4 regions of the Streptomyces sp. SID5469 genome follow, and region 4 is predicted to be linked to each of the others. Evidence: riboswitches for the same ligand, from Rfam matches in the RefSeq annotation. Region 4 holds a riboswitch; each other region holds the start of a gene.
The links. A riboswitch is a leader RNA that binds a small molecule or an ion and turns the genes downstream of it on or off. The one in region 4 is predicted to bind thiamine pyrophosphate.
Positions count from the first base shown of each region.

Region 1: linked by a shared signal. The riboswitch ahead of thiC (phosphomethylpyrimidine synthase ThiC) and the one ahead of thiO (glycine oxidase ThiO) in region 4 are both predicted to bind thiamine pyrophosphate.
Region 2: linked by a shared signal. The riboswitch ahead of GTY58_RS11565 (HAD-IIA family hydrolase) and the one ahead of thiO (glycine oxidase ThiO) in region 4 are both predicted to bind thiamine pyrophosphate.
Region 3: linked by a shared signal. The riboswitch ahead of GTY58_RS13710 (thiamine ABC transporter substrate-binding protein) and the one ahead of thiO (glycine oxidase ThiO) in region 4 are both predicted to bind thiamine pyrophosphate.

Region 1 is NZ_WWIN01000001.1:5,230,275-5,235,418, reverse strand. Features, by position in the region: gene GTY58_RS22345 (YibE/F family protein) at 70-1,512, opposite strand; TPP riboswitch at 1,584-1,740, shown strand; gene thiC (phosphomethylpyrimidine synthase ThiC) at 1,733-3,538, shown strand; gene GTY58_RS22335 (hypothetical protein) at 3,724-4,587, opposite strand; gene GTY58_RS22330 (metallophosphoesterase) at 4,770-5,144, opposite strand, start outside.
Region 2 is NZ_WWIN01000001.1:2,681,088-2,686,231, reverse strand. Features, by position in the region: gene GTY58_RS11580 (hypothetical protein) at 1-190, shown strand, start outside; gene murC (UDP-N-acetylmuramate--L-alanine ligase) at 367-1,761, shown strand; gene msrB (peptide-methionine (R)-S-oxide reductase MsrB) at 1,775-2,182, shown strand; gene GTY58_RS11565 (HAD-IIA family hydrolase) at 2,223-3,017, opposite strand; TPP riboswitch at 3,066-3,246, opposite strand; gene GTY58_RS11560 (CHAT domain-containing protein) at 3,408-5,144, opposite strand, start outside.
Region 3 is NZ_WWIN01000001.1:3,216,880-3,222,023, forward strand. Features, by position in the region: gene GTY58_RS13700 (ABC transporter ATP-binding protein) at 1-728, opposite strand, end outside; gene GTY58_RS13705 (iron ABC transporter permease) at 729-2,417, opposite strand; gene GTY58_RS13710 (thiamine ABC transporter substrate-binding protein) at 2,393-3,478, opposite strand; TPP riboswitch at 3,559-3,664, opposite strand; gene rlmN (23S rRNA (adenine(2503)-C(2))-methyltransferase RlmN) at 3,689-4,795, opposite strand; gene GTY58_RS13720 (hypothetical protein) at 5,081-5,144, opposite strand, start outside.
Region 4 is NZ_WWIN01000001.1:7,330,976-7,336,119, reverse strand. Features, by position in the region: gene metF (methylenetetrahydrofolate reductase [NAD(P)H]) at 1-41, opposite strand, end outside; gene thiE (thiamine phosphate synthase) at 166-813, opposite strand; gene GTY58_RS31745 (Rv2175c family DNA-binding protein) at 989-1,354, opposite strand; gene GTY58_RS31740 (FAD-dependent oxidoreductase) at 1,501-2,730, opposite strand; gene GTY58_RS31735 (hypothetical protein) at 2,763-3,113, opposite strand; TPP riboswitch at 3,165-3,278, shown strand; gene thiO (glycine oxidase ThiO) at 3,276-4,442, shown strand; gene thiS (sulfur carrier protein ThiS) at 4,439-4,639, shown strand; gene GTY58_RS31720 (thiazole synthase) at 4,643-5,144, shown strand, end outside.

The sequences.
Region 1 (5,144 bases), 2.1 Mb from region 4:
CGCTCCGCCGGGCCGGAGTCACCTTCTTCCTGGGCCGAGCCGCGGATGCGCCCCGCCCTGGAGTGGACGTCAGCGCTTGCGGCGGCGCCCCCTCCCGGAGCGCAGCGGTGCGGCCGCAGCCGGTGCGGGCGTTCCCGGGCGGTCCGCCGAGACCACCAGGGCGGCCAGGGCCGTGGTGACGGGAACAGAGGCGACCAGGCCGATCGAGCCGACGAGTGTGCGGACGATCTCCTCGGCGACCAGTTCGCTGTTGGCGACCGTGCCGACGCTGCTCTGCGCGATCGAGAAGAGGAGCAGCAGGGGCAGGGCGGCACCCGCATACGCCAGGACCAACGTGTTGACGACCGACGCGATGTGGTCGCGGCCGATGCGGATGCCCGCGCGATACAGACCGCGCCAGCCCATCGTCGGATTGGCCTCGTGCAGCTCCCATACCGCCGACGTCTGAGTGACCGTCACGTCGTCGAGAACACCGAGGGAACCGATGATCACGCCCGCCAGCAGCAGACCACTCATGTCGATGTGCGGGTACAGGCCGTGGATCAGGCCAGTGTTGTCGTCCGTGTTGCCGGTCAGCGCGGCCCAGCCGATGAACTGTGAGCCGAGCAGGCCGATCAGCACCAACGAGAGCAGCGTGCCCAGTACGGCCACCGATGTCCGGGCTGAAAGACCGTGACACATGTAGAGCGCGATCAACATGATGGCGCTCGCCCCGACCACCGCCACGATCAGTGGATTCGAGCCCTCCAGGATCGCGGGCAGGATGAACAAGGTCAGCACCATGAAGCTGATGGCCAGCGCGACCAGCGCCATGACGCCGCGCATCCGGCCCACGACGACGACGGCGAGTGCGAAGATGCCGGCGAGCAAAGCCATGGGGAACTTGCGCTCCACATCGGTGACCGAATACTGCAAGTTCTTGGGTGCGGAGGGTTCGTAGGCGACCACGACCTTCTCGCCCTGGTGCAACTGCCGTGTCTGGTCCGGCTGGACGATCTCGGTGAACGTACGGCCCTTGTCCTTGCCGGTGTCGACGCGGATGGTTGCCTTCTTGCAGGTGCCACTGGCCTGCTGCTGGGCAGAGGAGCCTTCGGCGGTGGAGGTGTCGCCGGTCGGGGTGTCACCCGAGGCGTTCACGGACTTGCAGTCGACCTCGTCGACCTTGGTGACCGTGGCCTGCTGGGTCTGCCGGTCGAAGCCCACACCGCTGCGCTCATGTCCCGGGACACCGCCCGGCCACAGCACCGCGAGACCCACTACGACCGCCACGGCGAACGGGATCAGGATCGCGGCGATGACCTTGCGCAGATGTTGGGAAACGGGGGCGGCCGGGCCATGACTGTGACTGTGCGAGTGGCCGGGACCGTTCCCGCCTCCGGAGCCCTGGCCATGGTCATGGCCGTCTCCAGGGCTGTGGCCCCCCGGACCGTCGCTTTGTCCACGGCCGCCGCCGGGGCCTTGGCCGCGCGGAGGCTCGGACGGCGGGAATGGGGGCTGTTGCGTCGTGGTCACCGACCGATCATCGCAAGAACGGGAGGGGCCCACTGTTCAGCTCGCCCAATCAGACGCTAGCGTGAGAGGACCTTTGCACACGCGGGAGCTCGGAGCACCGGGCTGAGAGGGCGCTGACCTCCGCATCCGCGATGTTTCACGTGGAACATCGTCGGGCGGACATTGCTGCGTCGACCGCTGAACCTGTTACCGGGTAATGCCGGCGTAGGGAGTAGGTCTCATGACCAACAAGGACGCACGCACGCCTGCCTCCAGCCAGACGGGCGAGGCGCTCGCCTCGCCCCAGGGCGACCAGGAGGCCGGGAAATCCATCGGCTGGCACAAGGCGTACGTCGCGGGTTCGCGCCCCGATCTGCGGGTGCCGGTCCGTCAGGTGCACCTCACCAACGGGGAGTCGGTGACGCTCTACGACACCTCCGGCCCGTACACCGACCCGTCCGTCGACACCGATGTCCGCAGGGGACTCGCGCCGCTGCGGGAGAACTGGATCATCGCCCGCGGCGACACCGAGGAGTACGCGGGCCGACCCGTTCGCCCCGAGGACGACGGGATCAAGCACACCTCGCCGCGCGGCGGGCTGCGCAACCTGGACGCGGTGTTCCCGGGGCGGCCACGTCAGCCGCGCCGGGGCCGTGACGGACAGGCCGTGACGCAGCTCGCGTACGCGCGCCGCGGCGAGATCACGCCCGAGATGGAGTTCGTGGCCGTCCGGGAGAACGTCTCGGCGGAGGTCGTGCGCGAGGAGATCGCGGCCGGACGGGCCGTAATGCCCGTGAACGTCAACCACCCGGAGATCGAGCCGATGATCATCGGCAAGCGGTTCCTGGTGAAGGTCAACGCCAACATCGGCAACTCCGCGGTCACTTCCTCCATCGAGGAGGAGGTCGAGAAGATGACCTGGGCGACCCGCTGGGGCGCCGACACCGTCATGGACCTGTCCACCGGCCGCAACATCCACACCACGCGCGAATGGGTCCTGCGCAACTCCCCCGTGCCGATCGGCACGGTCCCGCTCTACCAGGCGCTCGAGAAGGTCGACGGCAGGGCCGAGGAACTGACCTGGGAGATCTACAAGGACACGGTCATCGAACAGGCCGAGCAGGGCGTGGACTACATGACGGTCCATGCGGGCGTGCGCCTCCCCTATGTGCCGCTCACCGCGAACCGCAAGACCGGGATCGTCTCGCGCGGCGGCTCGATCATGGCGGCGTGGTGCCTGGCGCACCACAAGGAGAGCTTCCTGTACGAGAACTTCGAGGAGCTCTGCGAGATCCTCGCGGCATACGACGTCACGTACTCCCTCGGCGACGGTCTGCGTCCCGGCTCGATCGCGGACGCCAACGACGAGGCGCAGTTCGCGGAACTCCGAACTCTGGGGGAACTCAACCGGATCGCGAAGCGTTTCAACGTACAGACCATGATCGAGGGCCCGGGCCACGTCCCGATGCACAAGATCAAGGAGAACATCGACCTTCAGCAGGAGATCTGCGATGAAGCTCCTTTCTATACGCTCGGCCCACTGACGACGGACGTCGCGCCGGCGTACGACCACATCACCTCCGGCATCGGTGCCGCGATGATCGCCTGGTGGGGCACGGCGATGCTCTGCTACGTCACGCCCAAGGAGCACTTGGGTCTGCCCAACCGTGACGACGTCAAGACCGGCGTCATCACCTACAAGATCGCCGCCCATGCCGCCGACCTCGCCAAGGGGCACCCAGGCGCGCAGGAGTGGGACGACGCGCTGTCCGACGCCCGGTTCGAGTTCCGCTGGGAGGACCAGTTCAACCTGGCCCTCGACCCGGACACGGCACGGGAGTTCCACGACGAGACGCTCCCGGCGGAGCCGGCCAAGACGGCCCACTTCTGCTCGATGTGCGGGCCGAAGTTCTGTTCGATGAAGATCTCCCAGGACATCCGCCGTGAGCACGGCGGGACGCGGACGGAGGTCGAGGAAGGCATGGCACAGAAGTCCAAGGAGTTCGCGGCGGCCGGGAACCGGGTCTATCTGCCGTTGGCGGACTGACTGGGACGAGAGAGCCGGAGCTGAAGTTCCGGCCCGCGCTCTCGGTGAGCGCGGGCCGGACTCCGGTGGGTTGCTTCCGGCTGCGCCGGTCGGCCTCCGGCGGCCCGGTCACTCCGGCTGAGGTCCGAAGGGCCCGGCCGCACCGGCCGATGGTCGTCGCGGCCGACTGCCGGTTCGGCCGGGTGTTACTCCGGCTGGTGCTCCGGCCCCCCGAAGTCCGGGCTGGTGAAGTCCGGGCTCGTGAAGCTGGGGCGGGGGCCCGCCGCGGGCCCGCCGTCGGGGCTGGTGAAGCCCGGGCGGTGGTAGCCGAGGTGCGGGATGCGGCTGGGTGCCTCCGAGGGGGCGGGGCTGCCCAGTGCGGCCGTGCCGGGGTCGGCGAGTGCCTCGCGGAGGAACGGCAGGAGGCCCCGCTCCAGCAGGGCCTCGTGCCAGGCCTCCCTGGCCCGGGCCACTTCATCGGTCAGCTCGCTCTGGGCGCTGGTCTCCAGGGCGCTGGGGCTGTTGCGCAGAGCGGTGAGCAGCAGGCCGACCGCGGCGACCAGGATCGCTGCCGCGGTGACCGCGCCGAAGACCCACCCGGTGGTCAGGAGGGTCTGGGTGAACGCCTGCTCGGGATTGAGCATCTTCAGGATGTAGCCGACGAGCAGGAATATCGCCGCGGCGGTGCCGGCGAGGACGGGGGCGAGGACGACGGCGACGGCGCCGGCCCCGGCGGTCTCGGCGGCCTCTCCCAGGGTGGTGGCGAGCCCCACCGCGGCCGCGCCCGGCTCCATGGCACCGGCTTCCTCGCGGACGGGCGGGGTGGACGGCGCCGGCTGGCGCAGTTCCTCGCGGACCTTCACATAGTGCTGGTACTCGGTCGCCGCGGCCGCTGTGATGAGTGCGGTGGCGTTGAGTGCCATGGTGCGCAGCTGTTCGGTGTTGAGCCGCCGGTCGACGGCGGCGAGTTCCGGGCGGTGTGGGGCGGAGCGCAGCACCTCACCGAGGATCCGCTCGTATTCCTGGCGGTCCTCGCTCAGCAGGTGCTGCGGAACGCTGTTCATCTGCATCCCCCGATGCTCCGTAGGGCTTGGGGCTCGCACGCTGACGAGCCGTCGGGCAGAAACGGAGGGGAGCCTGCTACGGATAAGCCGATGGTAGAGCGGTGACGGCACACGGTGACAGGGGGTTTCCAGAAATTGCCCTCTGGCCAGCACAGTCTTCCGCCGTGGGACGCCTGCCCGGTGAACGTTCAGCTATCCAGGGGAAGTTGCTGGACCAGCAGCTTTCCGGCCATGGTCACTCCACCGTCCATGGCGATGGCCAGCCCGTCGGCGTAGACGTGCGGACCCTCCACCACGGGGCCGGTGCCGTCCTCGTCGTCCTCGGAGCCGACCTCGCCCAGGAGGTAGGGAATCGGGCTGTGGCCATGGACGATGCGCGTACCGCCGTAGGCGTCCAGCAGGGACCGGGCCGCCTCGGCGCCGCCGTCGTCGCGGAACGCGAAGCGCTTGGTGAACTTGCGGAACAGGTCCCAGCACTCGTCCGCGTCGTTGCGCGTGAGGGTCTCGCGGATGGTGTCGTTGACCGCTTCGATGGAGTCGCCGTAGTCGAGGTAGGCGGTGGT
Region 2 (5,144 bases), 4.6 Mb from region 4:
GGGCCGCCTCATCGAGGACCATCCGCTGGACGCGCTGAAGGCGCTGGTGGACGAGGTGGACGCGGACGAGGTGATCGTGCTGACGGACCCCCACTACGTGGAGGAGTTCTTCCACCGCGACTGGGCGTCGAGAGCGCGCCACAAGGTGGGGGTGCCGGTGCTGAAGCTCTTCTCGCACAGCAAGGCGTAGGCCCGCGGGTCCCCCACGGCAGGGCGTAGGCCCGCCGGCCCCGTGGGGCGTCGCCTGCACGGGGCCCGTACGGCAAGGCATAGGCTTGGGGCGCGCTCGCTCTCCGGAGTGCGCGCATCGTCGTACCGCTAGTCGCACCACGTACCGCTCGTCGCACCTCTTGGGGAGAAACACGCATGGCACCCGGTCTTCCTACCGCCATGGACCGACCGCACTTCATCGGGATCGGCGGCGCCGGGATGTCGGGCATCGCGAAGATCCTCGCGCAGCGCGGGGCCAAGGTGGCCGGCAGCGACGCGAAGGAGTCCGAGACCGCCGAGGCCCTGCGGGCACTGGGCGCGACGGTGCACATCGGGCACGCGGCCGAGCACCTCGCCGACGACGCCACGTGCGTCGTCGTCTCCTCCGCGATCCGCGCGGACAACCCGGAGCTGGCCCGCGCGGCGGAGCTGGGCATCCCGGTCGTCCACCGTTCGGACGCCCTGGCCCGGCTGATGGACGGCCTGCGCCCGATCGCGGTGGCGGGCACGCACGGCAAGACGACCACGACGTCGATGCTGGCGGTGTCGCTGTCCACGCTGGGCCTCGCCCCGTCGTACGCGATCGGCGGCGACCTGGACGCCCCCGGCTCGAACGCGCTGCACGGCGAGGGCGACATCTTCGTCGCCGAGGCGGACGAATCGGACCGCAGCTTCCACAAGTACGCGCCCGACGTGGCGATCGTGCTGAACGTGGAGCTGGACCACCACGCCAACTACGCGTCCATGGACGAGATCTACGCGTCCTTCGAGACCTTCGTGGACCGCATCACCGAGGGCGGCACGCTGGTGATCGCGGCGGACCACGAGGGCGCGCGGGAGCTGACGCGGCGCGTCACGGCGAGCGGCGTACGGGTGGTGACGTACGGCGAGTCGGCGGACGCCGACGTGTGCGTCCTGTCCGTGACCGCGCAGGGCCTGAAGAGCGAGGTGGAGGTCCTGCTCGACGGCACGGAGCTGACCTTCACGGTGTCGGTCCCCGGCCGGCACTACGCGCACAACGCGGTGGCGGCGCTCGCGGCGGGGGTGGCGCTGGGCATCCCGGCCGCGGACCTCGCTTCGGCCCTGGCCGCCTACACGGGGGTGAAGCGGCGCCTCCAGCTCAAGGGTGAGGAGGCGGGCGTCCAGGTCATCGACTCGTACGCGCACCACCCGACGGAGATGACCGCGGACCTGGAGGCGATGCGGGCGGCGGCGGGTGACGCACGGATCCTGGTCGTCTTCCAGCCGCACCTGTTCTCGCGCACGCAGGAGCTGGGCAAGGAGATGGGGCAGGCCCTGGCGCTCGCGGACGCGTCCGTGGTCCTGGACATCTACCCGGCCCGCGAGGACCCGATCCCGGGCATCACGAGCGAGCTGATCATCGAGGCGGCGCGGGCGGCGGGCGCGGACGTGACGCCGGTGCACGACAAGGCGGAGGTCCCGTCGGTGATCGCGGGAATGGCGAGGCCGGGCGATCTGGTTCTCACCATGGGCGCGGGCGACGTGACGGAGCTCGGCCCGCGGATCCTGGACCGTCTGTCGAAGCAGTGAGGGGCTGAGGCTCGTGTCGTACGACATCGAAAAGCCGGACGAGGCATGGCGCGCGGAGCTGACCCCGGCCGAATACGCGGTCCTGCGCAAGGCCGGCACGGAGCCGGCGTTCACGGGTGAGTACACGGACACCAGGACGAAGGGCGTCTACTCCTGCCGTGCCTGCGGCGCGGAGCTCTTCACGTCGAACGAGAAGTTCGAGTCGCACTGCGGCTGGCCGTCCTTCTACGACCCGAAGAACACGGACGCCGTGGAGCTGATCGACGACCGTTCGCACGGGATGGTGCGGACGGAGGTGCGGTGCGCTCGCTGCGGGTCGCATCTCGGACATGTGTTCGAGGGGGAGGGGTATGCGACCCCGACCGATCAGCGGTACTGCATCAACTCCATCTCGTTGCGGCTGGCGCCGGACGAGGGCTGAGGCAGGCGGGCACGCCCGGGGGTGACCCCTCGGGCAGGCCCTAGCGGCGCACGACGGAGTCCAGCAGGGCGGGGAGATCCGCGACGGAGTCCAGGACGTGGTCGGGCCGTGCGCTCGCCGCGTGGTGCGTTTCGGGCAGGTATTTTCCGGTCTTGACGAGGACACCGGTGATACCCGTGCGCTGTGCCGCGAGCACGTCGGACTCGATGTCGTCGCCGACCATGACCGCCTGGCCGGGGCCGGCCCCGAGGCGTGTCAGCGCCGCCTCGAAGAACGCGGGCGCCGGCTTGCCGGTGATCTCGGCCCGAGTGCCGGCGGCGTGCTCCAGCCCGAGCAGGAACGCACCGCTGTCGAGATCCAGTCCGCGGTCGGTGCGCCAGTACAGGTTGCGGTGCATCGCCACCAGCCGGGCGCCCCGCTGGAGGTGGCCGAAGACCCGGTTGAGCGCCGCGTAGTCGAACTCTGGGCCGGCACCGCCCACGATGACGACGTCCGGGACGGTGTCGGTGTCGTCGAGCAGGGTCACGCCGACGAGGTCCTCCCGGATGTCACCGCTGTTCAGCAGGGAGCAGCGGGCGCCGGGACAGTGGTCGGTGAGATGGGCCGCGGTGGCGGTGGGTGCGGTGAGGATGTCCTCGGCGCTCACCGGGAAGCCCGAGGCGCCCAGTGTCGCAGCGATCGACGCGCGCGTACGGGACGTCGTATTGGTGAGCAGGACCACGCCGAGGCTGGCGTCGCGGATCCGGTGCAGCGCCTCGATCGCGCCGGGCAGTGGCTTCCACGAGACGGTGAGCACACCGTCGATGTCGATCAGGACCGCACGTACGGCATCCATGTCAGGACAATACCGCGGGGTCCGTGGGTGCGTCGCTTCGCACACGAATAACCTGCGAGACGGGCTCCCTGCGCCGGTATGGTCCGGATCAGGTTCCAGAGGTCGCTGTCAGGTCCTGCGACCTTCCAGCCTCTCAGCCCGACCGTCGACGTCGGCCCGGGCGGAAACCACGTACTCCCAGCTTCACGCCAAAGTCGGCTACTCCGGTCGAACTCCCTCGCTCGTCCCGCAGGCTGTTTCTCATTCTAGTGCGGTCAACAGGAAATGAACCCTCCTAAATCGGGATTTTTTACCCGTCTGGCGCTCGTCCGCTCGTCCGCTCGTCCGCTCGTCTGGCGCCCGCCCGGTGCCCGTCTCCGGCCCGTCTTCCGCCCGCCGCACACGCGCCGCTCAGGCCCCCGCGTGCACCAACGCCGACCACGTCCAAGGCCGCTCCCGGTCGTCTTGTCTCAGCGAGCGCACCGTGTGGTGCAGGGCCAGGGCCGCGGGCAGGGGGCCGGGGCCCGGGAGGGAGGGGGCCAGGGTGCGGTGGAACTCGGCCGCGGCCCTGGCCGCGAAGGAGTCGCCCACCTCCCAGAGCGTGGCCACCGACTGGGCGTAGCCGGCGAGCTGGAACGCGGAGCCCAGGTGGATCACCTCGTCGGCGAGCGCCGCGGTGGCGCCGCCGCGGGCCGTGCCGCAGGCCGAGAGGTAGGCCAACTCGGCCGTCTCCAGGTGGAGCTCGGCGATGTCGCGGATCAGCAGGTCGCCGTCGGCCAGCAGCAGCCGGCCGGCCGACAGGTCCTCGGGGTCACTGTCCGCGTGGCACGCGAAGTGCACCACGGCCGCGTCCACCATGGCCGCACGCACCGAGTCCCGGGTGGCGGCCGGTCCGATCAGCGGAACGCCTCCGCCCGCCGCCACCGCCTCGGTGGCCTCCGTGACCGTACGGGCCAGCGGGGCCTGTCCGGCGGTCTGCGGCATGGCCACGGCCAGGGTGCGCCGCCGGCCGGGTGCCGCGCGCCTGCGGGCCCGGCTGAAGAGCAGGGCGCGCAGGGTCGGTGTGTACGAGGAGGCCACCCGGTCCAGGACGGCGGCGTCCGCCGCCTCCCCGCTGCCGTGGCGCCCGGCGGCATGCAGCGGAAAGGAGTTGAGCACCCCGGACGGCGACCACCACAGCCGGGGCCAGGGCGCTCCTGACTCCGGCGGACCGGTGAACCCGAGGGCGTCCAGGACCGGTTCGGCCAGTACGTCCCACAGCCAGGCCAGCGTTCCCGTGAAGATCTCCCGGGCGTCCTCGAACAGAGGGTCGCGCGGTCCGGCCGTCAGTGCCTCGACGGCGACCCGGAAGGACTCGGCCTGTGCCACCAGATCGGAGGCGTACAGCCGCGGCAGCGGTACCGCGCGCAGCCCGTCGGGGCACAGCGCCAGGGCGTCACAGCGGCGCGGGTTGATGTTGACGCTCACCACCGGCCCCTCCGCGGCGGCGGGCAGCAGGTCGTCGAGACCCAGGGGAAGCGGGGTCAGAAAGCGCTGGAAGCCCGGGTGCTGCTGGAGTTCGGCGACGAGCCAGGCCGCGTCGTCGGAAGCGGACCGCAGCTCGTCCTCCTCGTCCGGTGTGGGCCATCGGCCCGGTTCCCTCGCCGTGCGGAGCGCCCGGATCCGTTCCAGCGCGGCCCGCAGCCGGCCGTGCAGCTTGGCGTCCGCACCGTGCAGGACCTCCAGTTCGCGGCGGGCGTTGAGCGCCCCCGACAGCAGATGCGCCCGGCCGTCCTCCAGGGTCTCCAGCGCTTCCACGGGGTCCCGGTCGTCGAGCGCGGTGGCGGCGCCGTCGGAGGCCAGCCGGGTGATCAGGCTGGGCGACTGCCCGACCCCGGGCGGTGCCTGGCCCAGCAGCCCGGTGCGCTGGATCCGCGACTGGGCCGCGGAGGTCCACTGCGTCAGCAGCATGGCCGTGCGCCAGCCGGGAGCCGGCGCCGAGGTCAGCTCCCGGGCGATGCCCACGGCCTCCTCGTAGTCGGCCTCCTCGGACCACAGGGCATGGCGGACGAAGAGGGACAGGGCCAGGGTGGTCCGGGTCTCGGCGTACTCCGGCGTGTCCGGGGCGAGTTCCGTGAGCCTCCGGCGGGCGGCCCGCACCCCCTCCTC
Region 3 (5,144 bases), 4.1 Mb from region 4:
ACGGTCGCACCGACCACGTTGTCGAAGCCGAGGAAGCGGGCCACGAACTCGTCGGCCGGCTGCCGCCACACCTCAAGGGGCGTACCGGACTGGGCGATCCGCCCGGCGCGCATCACGACGACCCGGTCCGCGAGCGCGAACGCCTCGCCCTGGTCATGGGTGACGGCGAGCACGGTCGTACCCAGTTCGGTGAACAGTTCCCGGAGTTCGACGACCAGGCGTTCACGCAGCGACCGGTCGAGCTGGCCGAGCGGCTCGTCGAGCATCAACAGCCGGGGACGGGGCGCCAGCGCGCGGGCCAGCGCGACCCGCTGCTGCTCGCCGCCGGAGAGGGAGGCGACGGCCCGCCGCGCGGCGCCCGGCAGCCCGACGAGGTCGAGCAACTCCCGCACCCGGCCCTCCTGTTCGGACCGCGAAGCCCCGTGCATACGGAGCCCGAAAGCGACGTTCCCGCCCACGTCCCGCTGCGGGAACAGTTGATGGTCCTGGAACATCAGACCCACCCCCCGCTTGTGCGGAGGCACCGAGTCCATCGCCCGGCCCCCCAGGACCACCTGTCCCTCGTCGAGCGGCTGGAGCCCGGCGACCGCCCGCAACAGCGTCGACTTGCCGCTGCCGCTCGGCCCGAGCACACACACGGTCTCGTGCTCGGCGACATCGAGGTCGACGGCGTCGAGCACGGCCCGCCCGCCGAAGCGTACGGTCGCGGCCTTCAGGCTCAGCAGCATCTAGAACTCCCCGGTCCGATCGGTACGGACGCGCTCCAGCAACAGCAGTGCCACCGCGCACACCACCATCAAGATCGTCGAAAGGGCCATCGCCTGCCCGTAGTTGAGGTCACCCGCGCGTCCGAGGAGCCGGGCCACGGCAACCGGCAGCGTCGGGTTGTCGGGCCGCGCGATGAAGACCGTCGCACCGAACTCGCCCAGCGACACGGCGAAGGCGAACCCGGCCGCGACCAGCAGCGCCCGCCGCACCATCGGCAGATCGACCTCGCGCCACACCCGCCACGGCGAGGCCCCGAGCACGGACGCCGCCTCGCGCAGCCGTTCGTCCACGGCGCGCAGGACGGGCAGCATGGTGCGGACGACGAAGGGGACACCGACCAGCGCCTGCGCGAGCGGCACGAGAATCCACGAGCCGCGGAGGTTCAGCGGCGGCTTGTCGAGGGCGATCAGGAACCCGAAGCCGACGGTCACGGCGGACACGCCGAGCGGCAGCATCAACAGCGCGTCGAAACCACGCACGAGACGGCCGGCGTCGCGCCGGGTCAGGGCCGCGGCGGCCAGCCCGCCGATCAGCACGGCGACGGCGGTGGCGGCGAGCGCGTACTGCAGAGAGGTGCCGATGGCGGTGATCGGTGCGACGAGGAAGGTCCCGCCGTCGTCGTGCGTCAGCGCCCGGTAGTACGCGAATCCGTGGCCGCCGGGCGCGTCGAACGAGCGCTGGACGAGAACGGCGAGCGGCAGCACCAGGAGTACGGCGACGGTGGCGAGGACGGCGCCGAGCAGCGCCCACTGTCCCGCCCCGCGCGGCCTGCGCGCCGTCATGGATGCGTCCACCAGCCGCAGCGCGGCCTCCCGCCGGCGCACGGTCCCGGCGTGTACGGCGAGGATCGCGCCGACCGCCATGAACTGGATGATCGTCAGCACGGCGGCCGTGGCGAGGTCGAAGATCTCGGAGGTCTGCCGGTAGATCTCGACTTCGAGGGTGGAGAAGGTGGGACCGCCGAGGATCTGCACCACACCGAACGAGGTGAAGGTGAAGAGGAAGACCATCAGCGCGGCCGCCGCCACCGCCGGGGCCAGCGCCGGCAGCGTCACCTTGCGCCAGGCCGCGAACCGGGAGGCGCCGAGCATCCGCGCGGCTTCCTCCTGACGCGGGTCGAGCTGCGCCCAGAGACCGCCGACGGTGCGGACGACGACCGCGTAGTTGAAGAAGACGTGCGCGAGCAGGATCGCCCAGACGGTGGTGTCGAGCCGTACGCCCCACAGCTCGTCGAGGAGTCCCCCGCGGCCCACGAGGGCCAGGAAGGCCGTACCGACGACGACCGTCGGCAGCACGAACGGGACGGTGACGACGGCCCGCAGCACCTGCTTGCCCCGGAAATCGAAGCGTGCGAAGACATATGCGCCGGGGAGCGCGATCAGCAGCGTGAGCGCTGTCGAGGCGAACGCCTGCCAGGTGGTGAACCACAGGACGTGCTGTATGCCGGACTGCGCCAGTACGTCACCGATCCGCCCCCACTGCCAGGCCCCGTCGGCCTTCAGACCACGCGCCACGATCGCCGCGACGGGGTAGGCGAAGAACACCCCGAAGAACGCGACGGGCAGGGCCATGAGCCCGAGCCGCGCCGCGCTCCCACGGGAGAGCCCCTTGCGCGCCGGGGGCTCTACTTCAGTACGAGCGAGGTCCACGACTTGACCCACTGGTCACGGTTGTCGGCGATCTCGGCCGGGGCCAGGGTCTCGGGGCTCTTGGCCGCCGGACCGAACTCGCTGAATTCGGCGGGGACCTGAGCACCCTTGACCACCGGGTACACGAACATGTTCAGCGGCATGTCCTCCTGGAATTCCTTGGTGACGAGGAAGTCGAGGAGCGCCTTGCCGCCCTTGGTGTTCTTCGCGTTGCTCAGCAGCCCCGCGTACTCGACCTGCCGGAAGCAGGTCCCGCTCGCGACCCCGGTGGGCGCGGTCTTCGGCTTGGGGCTGGCGTAGATCACCTCGGCCGGCGGGGACGAGGCGTAGGAGACGACCAGCGGCCGGTCGCCCTTGGCCTTCTTGCCGCCTGCTGAGCCCGAGAACTCCTGGTTGTAGGCCTGCTCCCAGCCGTCGACCACCTTCACGCCGTTGGCCTTGAGCTTCTTCCAGTAGTCGGGCCAGCCTTTGTCGCCGTACTCGGCCGCCGTCCCCAGCAGGAAGCCGAGGCCGGGCGAGGACGTGGCGGCGTTCTCCGTGACGAGCAGGTTCTTGTACCGCGGCTCGACCAGGTCGCCGAAGGAGGCCGGCGGGTCCAGCTTGTGGTCGGCGAAGTACTTCTTGTCGTAGTTGACGCAGATGTCACCGGAGTCGATCGGTGTCACCCGGTGCTTGGCCCGGTCCACCTGGTACTCGGGGCGGATCAGGCCGGAGCCCTTGGCCTCGTACGGCTGGAACAGCCCGTTGTCGAGCGCCCGCGACAGCAGGGTGTTGTCGACGCCGAAGAAGACGTCGCCCTGCGGGTTGTCCTTGGTGAGGATCGCCTTGTTGACCGCCTGCCCGGCGTCGCCATCCTTGAGGACCTTCACCGTGTAGCCGGACTGCTTCTCGAAGTCCTCGAGCACGCTCTTCGAGGCGGCCCACGAGTCATGGCTGACCAGGGTCACCGTCTTGGAGTCGGCGTCGCCGCCGCCCGAGCCGGACGAGCCGCACGCGGACAGCGTGACGAGCCCGAGCCCGGCGGCCAGGGCCGCGGCCGTGAACTTCTTGGTGGTGCTCACCGAATTCCTCCTGGAGTGACCAGGAGAAGACGCGGCCCTGCCCGGGAGCCTCCGACGAGTTCCCGGGCAGGGCGCAACAGCTTGAGTGATGACCGAACTTCCTACCCAGAATGACCTGGGCGAGGTTCAGAGGGTCTGCGGACTCTCCCGCACTCTCAGCGCTGTGGCGCTCCCCTGTCGGAATATGAAGATGTACCTACGCGGGACAGGTTACCGCTCGGTGGCCGCGAGCTGGCCGCAGGCTCCGTCGATCTCCTGGCCACGGGTGTCCCGGACGGTGACCGGCACCCCGTGGGCGGCGATCGCCTCGACGAACGCCTTCTCGTCCTCGGGCCGCGAGGCGGTCCACTTCGAGCCGGGCGTCGGGTTCAGCGGGATCAGGTTGACGTGCACCGGCCTGCCCTTGAGCATCCGGCCGAGGCGGTCACCGCGCCAGGCCTGGTCGTTGATGTCCCGGATCAGCGCGTACTCGATGGAGAGCCGGCGTCCGGACCTGGCCGCGTACTCCCAGCCGGCGTCCAGCACCTCCCGCACCTTCCACCGCGTGTTGACGGGCACGAGAGTGTCGCGCAGCTCGTCGTCCGGGGCGTGCAGGGAGATGGCCAGCCGGCACTTGAAGCCCTCGTCGGCGAACCGGTGGATGGCCGGGACGAGCCCGACGGTCGACACGGTGATGCCGCGCTGCGACAGCCCGAGCCCGTCCGGCTCCGGGTCGGTGAGCGCCCGGATCGCACCGACGACCCGCTTGTAGTTGGCGAGCGGCTCGCCCATGCCCATGAAGACGATGTTGGAGAGACGGGCGGGGCCGCCGGGAATCTCGCCGTCCCTGAGCGCCCGCATGCCGTCCACGATCTGGTGCACGATCTCGCCGGTCGACAGGTTCCGGTCCAGGCCCGCCTGTCCGGTGGCGCAGAACGGGCAGTTCATACCGCACCCGGCCTGGGAGCTGATGCACATCGTCACCCGGTCCGGGTAGCGCATGAGCACCGACTCGACGAGCGTCCCGTCGAACAGCCGCCACAGCGTCTTGCGGGTGGTGTCCTGGTCGGTCGACAGATGCCGCACGACCGTCATCAGGTCGGGAAGCAGCGCCTCCTGGAGCTTGGCGCGGGAACCGGCGGGGATGTCGGTCCACTGCTCCGGGTCGTGCGCGTACCGCGCGAAGTAGTGCTGCGAGAGCTGCTTGGCGCGAAACGGCTTCTCACCGATCGCGGCAACAGCCTCTTTACGCTCGGCGGGCGAGAGATCGGCAAGGTGCCGCGGCGGCTTCTTGGCTCCGCGCGGGGCGACGAAAGTGAGTTCTCCGGGCTTAGGCATGGCTGTACCAGTGTCGCAGATCGAATCGGGTGACCTGGGGGCCGAGCCGGTTGCGCTGGTCACCCCTCATCAACCCCCTCGTCGCCCCTGGTGGCCTCCGGTCGCCCCCGGTCGTCGTGGGACCTTCTCGGGCGGCCCAAAGACGGCCCCCCTGGGAGAAACGCAAAAGGCGGGCACCGGATTGTGTCCGGGCCCGCCTCCACGGGATGTCACGGTCGTCACGGGTGCCGGGGACGCCCGGCCCAGTGCGTGACAAGAACCGCATCACGCAAGGAAAAGCGATCCTTAAGCGACGGTGTCCTCTTCCTTGCAGTTCTTCGGGGCGTAACCGGCCTTCGTGTTACACGCC
Region 4 (5,144 bases):
CGTGCGCGATCAGTCCTGGTGGATGCGGTTCCGAGGGCCATACCCGCAGGTTAGCCAGGGCCCGGCGGTCCCCCAACCGGATGACGGGCATTTGCCCGAATTGTCGACTTGTTGTCCACCCCTCGGACACCTGAGGGGTGGCTGCGCGGATGACCGCGCCGACGACTAGGCGTGACGGAGCCGCTTCGCGAACTCCTCCGCCGCCGCCTTCGGGTCGTCCGCCTCGGTGATCGCGCGCACGACGACGACACGGCGGGCGCCCGCTTCGAGAACCTCGTCGAGATTGCCGAGGTCGATGCCGCCGATGGCGAACCAGGGGCGGTCGGTGCCCAGGGCGGCCGTGTGGCGGACCAGGTCGAGGCCCGGGGCGTGCCGGCCGGGCTTGGTGGGGGTGGGCCAGCAGGGACCCGTACAGAAGTAGTCCACGCCCTCCTGGACGGCGGCGGCCTCGGCCTCGGCCTCGGCATGCGTGGAGCGGCCGATGAGGACGTCGGCGCCGAGGATCGCCCGGGCCGCCGGGACGGGGAGGTCGCCCTGCCCCAGGTGGAGCACGTCGGAGTCGACGGCGTGCGCGACGTCCGCCCGGTCGTTGACCGCGAGGAGCTTGCCGTGGCGGCGACAGGCGTCCGCGAAGACCTGGAGGTGCTCCAGCTCCTCGGCCGCCTCCATGCCCTTGTCGCGCAGCTGCACGATGTCGACGCCGCCGGCCAGGGCCGCGTCGAGGAACTCGGCGAGGTCACCCTGGCGCCTGCGGGCGTCCGTGCACAGATAGACGCGGGCGTCGGCGAGCCGGTCGCGGGCGGTGTCGGGCATGGTGGAGTTCCCCCGTTGTCGGTGGCTCACGGGCCGTCGGCCGGTGGCCTACGGACCGCCTGTCGGTGGCGTACGGACCGTCGGTCGGTGAACGTACGGACCGTCTCTCGGCGGTGTACGGACCGCGGCGGGGCATGGCCGGCCACGGTCCGTACACCGGACGGCTCTGTTCAGGTCAGACGGCGAGCGCCTGGGCGCGGCGCTTCACCTCCGTCCCACGATTCTCGCTCAGAGCCTGCGCGGGGGTACCGGGCAGGCTCTCGTCGGGCGTGAAGAGCCACTCGATCATCTCTTCGTCGGAGAAGCCGTCGTCCCGCAGGAGCGTCAGGGTGCCGGTCAGGCCCTTGACGACCTTGTCCCCGTCGATGAAAGCGGCGGGGACGTGCAGCGCGCGGTTCTCACCACGGCGTACGGCGATCACCTGGCCCTCCTTGACCAGCTGCCGGACACGCGTCACCTCGACGCCGAACTGTTCGGCGATGTCGGGGAGGGTGAGCCAGGCGGGGACGAGAGCATCAATCTTTGCGTCAATCTCGGTCACGCAACCAAGACTGCCATCCCGGACTGACAGTCGGTACCCGAGTCTCGCCCAGGTGGGGGTGAAATGGACATACTGCCCCCATCGAGGTGCTCCGCCCCCCTCGCCCGCGGCGGAACCGGGGAGTGCCCGAGAGTGCCCGGGGAGTGCTACACGACCGCCGCCTTCAGCGGGCGCGACGCGTCCGCCAGCAGCTCCGGGTTCATGGGGGCGCCCGACTCGATCAGCTTCCGGCCCTGGGCCAGGTCCCTCGGACGGCCCACCGCCAGAAGGGCGACCAGGCGCCCCTCACGCAGCCAGCACACCGTCCAGGCGGCCCCCTCCGGGTCCCCGCGCCACACCGTCGCGTCGGCGGTCGCGTGGTGGCCCACGTACTGGACGAACCGGCCGAACTGCTCCGACCAGAAGTACGGGACCGGGTCGTACGCCGCCGGGGCCTCCCCGATGATGTTCGCGGCCACCGTCCGCGGGCCCTGCAAGGCGTTGTCCCAGTGATGGACGAGCAGGCGCGCCTCGTAGCGTCCCGACGGGAAGGAGGCGCAGTCGCCGACCGCGTACACATCCGGCAGGGAGGTGCGCAGGTGGTTGTCGGCGAGGACCTCCTGGTGGGCGCCGAGCGCGATCCCGGAGCCGACGAGCCAGGCCGTGGCGGGACGGGCGCCGATGCCGACGACGACGGCGCCCGCGGGCACCCGCGAGCCGTTGTCGAGCACCACCGCGCCCGGCTCGATGCGCTCCACGCGCGCGTGGGTGAGAAGCCGCGCCCCGCTGTCGCCGTACCAGGCCGTCATCGGCGCGGCCACCTCGGCGGGCAGCGCCCCCGCGAGCGGCCGGTCCGCGGCCTCGACGACCGTGACCGCGCAGCCTGCCTCGCGCGCGGCCGTGGCGAACTCGGCGCCGATCCAGCCGGCCCCGACGACCACGATGTCGTGCTGCTGGGCGAGGACGGGACGCAGCCGCTCGGCGTCGTCCAGGGTGCGCAGCAGATGCACGCCCGGGACGCCCTCGGCGCCCGGCAGCTGGATCGGTTCCGCACCGGTGGCGGCGACCAGGACGTCGTACGGGACGGGGCCCGAGTCCGTGTCGAGTTCGTGGTCCTCCGGGCGCAGGCCGAGCGCCTCGCGGCCGAGCTGGAGCTCGATGCCGAGCGCCTCGAAGTCGACGTCGAAGGCGGAGCCCTCGGCCTTGCCGAGCAGCACGGCCTTGGACAGCGGCGGCCGGTCGTACGGCTGATGGGGTTCCGCGCCGATCAGCGTCACTCCGCCCGTGAAGCCCTGCTCCCGCAGGGCGACCGCGGTCTGCACCCCGGCCATGCCCGCGCCCACGACGACGACACGCCGCGCTGCCGTACGGCCTCGTTCCTGCGTCTGCTCGCTCACCTGATCACCATAGACAACTGACAGTTTGTCAGTCAGGGGGCGTGCTCAGTGACCTGCTCCACAACACTCGTCCCGTTGCCCGGCTGCGACTCCCACTCCCAGGTCTCCTGAAGACGCACACGGCCGTCCGCCAGCTCGATCACCGTGGAGACGCAGTGCCCGGACGATGTGGTCCCGTCGTGCTTCAGCTGCACGTACCGGAAGTCCAGGCGGTCCCCTTCACGCCTGCCCACGAGGTGGCCGCGTACGACATCGCCGCCCGCGTACTCGGCCCAGATCTCGCCGTCCTTCTCGTGGTACGTGAACCGGGTACGGGTACCCACCTGACCCGGCGCCTGGTCCGTGACCGGGGCGAGGACGAGTCCGTCGAGCGAACGGGCCATGGCAGGAGGCTCCCTTACTGAGGCAAACGGCACGGGCTAGGCTGGCCAACGTAAAGCACTCGCGGGAGCCCGGACGCACCGGGCTGAGAGGGAGGCTGGGACGGCCTCCGACCGTACGAACCTGATCCGGGTCATGCCGGCGAAGGGAGGGGCTGGACGCCCATGTCGCCTACACATACCTCCGACGTCCTCGTCGTGGGGGGCGGAATCATCGGTCTGGTGACCGCCTGGCGCGCCGCGCAGCGCGGGTTCGCCACGGCTGTGGTGGACCCCGACCCCGGTGGCGGGGCCGCCCAGGTGGCCGCCGGGATGCTCGCTGCGGTCACCGAGCTGCACTACGGCGAGCAGACCCTGCTGGGGCTCAACCTTGCCTCCGCGCGCCGCTATCCGGACTTCGCCGCCGAGCTCACCGAGGCGACCGGGCACGATCTCGGCTACCGCCGGTGCGGCACGCTCGCCGTCGCGCTCGACGCCGACGACCGTGCCCAGCTGCGCGAACTGCATGCCCTGCAACGCCGGTCGGGGCTCGAGTCGGAGTGGCTGAACGGCCGCGAGTGCCGCCGTCTCGAGCCGATGCTCGCGCCCGGCGTACGCGGGGGGCTCAGAGTCGACGGCGATCACCAGATCGATCCGCGCCGGCTCGCCAAGGCGCTGGTGGTGGCCTGCGAGCGCGCCGGGGTGGTCTTCCACCGGGTGTGGGCCGAGCGCCTGTTCCTGGTGCGGGGCCGGGCCGCCGGGGTCGTGACCAGGGACGGCGCCGAGCTGGCCGCGGGCCAGATCGTGCTCGCCGGGGGCAGCCTCAGCGGGCAGCTCGCGGGCGTCCCCGACGACGTACTGCCGCCCGTCCGCCCGGTGAAGGGACAGGTGCTGCGGCTGACCGTGCCGAAGCGGTACGCACCGTTCCTGAGCCGTACCGTGCGCGCCGTCGTCCGCGGCAGCCAGATCTATCTGGTGCCGCGCGAGAGTGGCGAGCTGGTCGTCGGCGCGACCAGTGAGGAGCTGGGCTGGGACACCACGGTGACCGCGGGCGGGGTGTACGAGCTGCTGCGCGACGCGCACGAGCTGGTGCCGGGGATCACCGAACTGCCGCTCACCGAGACCCGCGCGGGACTGCGCCCCGGCTCGCCGGACAACGCGCCGCTGCTCGGCCCCACCGAGCTGGACGGGCTGCTGCTGGCCACCGGCCACTTCCGCAACGGCGTCCTGCTCACCCCCGTCACCGGAGACGCCATGGCGCATGTCCTGACCACCGGCGAGCTTCCCGACGAGGCCCGCCCCTTCACCCCCAGGCGTTTCAGCACCGCCGTACTCACGGAGCAGTCCGCATGAACATCTCGGTCAACGGCGAGCGCCGGCGGATCGCGCCGGGCACCGCGCTCGACACCCTCGTGAAGACACTCACCGCGGCTCCCTCCGGCGTGGCCGCCGCCCTCAACGAAACCGTCGTCCCGCGCGCGCAGTGGTCCTCCACGGCCCTCTCCGAGGGGGACCGCGTCGAAGTCCTCACCGCCGTGCAAGGAGGCTGAACCATGGCTGACGATCCCTTCGTCCTCGGCGATACGCCGTTCTCGTCCCGGCTGATCATGGGGACGGGCGGGGCGCCCAGCCTCGACATCCTGGAGCGGGCGCTCGTGGCGTCCGGCACGGAGTTGACGACGGTCGCGATGCGGCGCGTCGACGCGGGCGTCCACGGCTCCGTGCTGTCCGTGCTCGACCGGCTCGGCATCCGGGTGCTGCCCAACACGGCCGGCTGTTTCACCGCGGGCGAGGCCGTGCTGACCGCGCGCCTGGCCCGCGAGGCGCTCGGCACCGACCTGATCAAGCTGGAGGTCATCGCCGACGAGCGCACCCTGCTGCCCGATCCGATCGAGCTGCTCGACGCCGCCGAGACCCTGGTCGACGACGGCTTCACCGTGCTGCCGTACACCAACGACGACCCCGTCCTCGCGCGCAAGCTGGAGGACGTCGGCTGCGCGGCGGTCATGCCGCTCGGCTCGCCCATCGGCTCCGGGCTCGGCATCCGCAACCCGC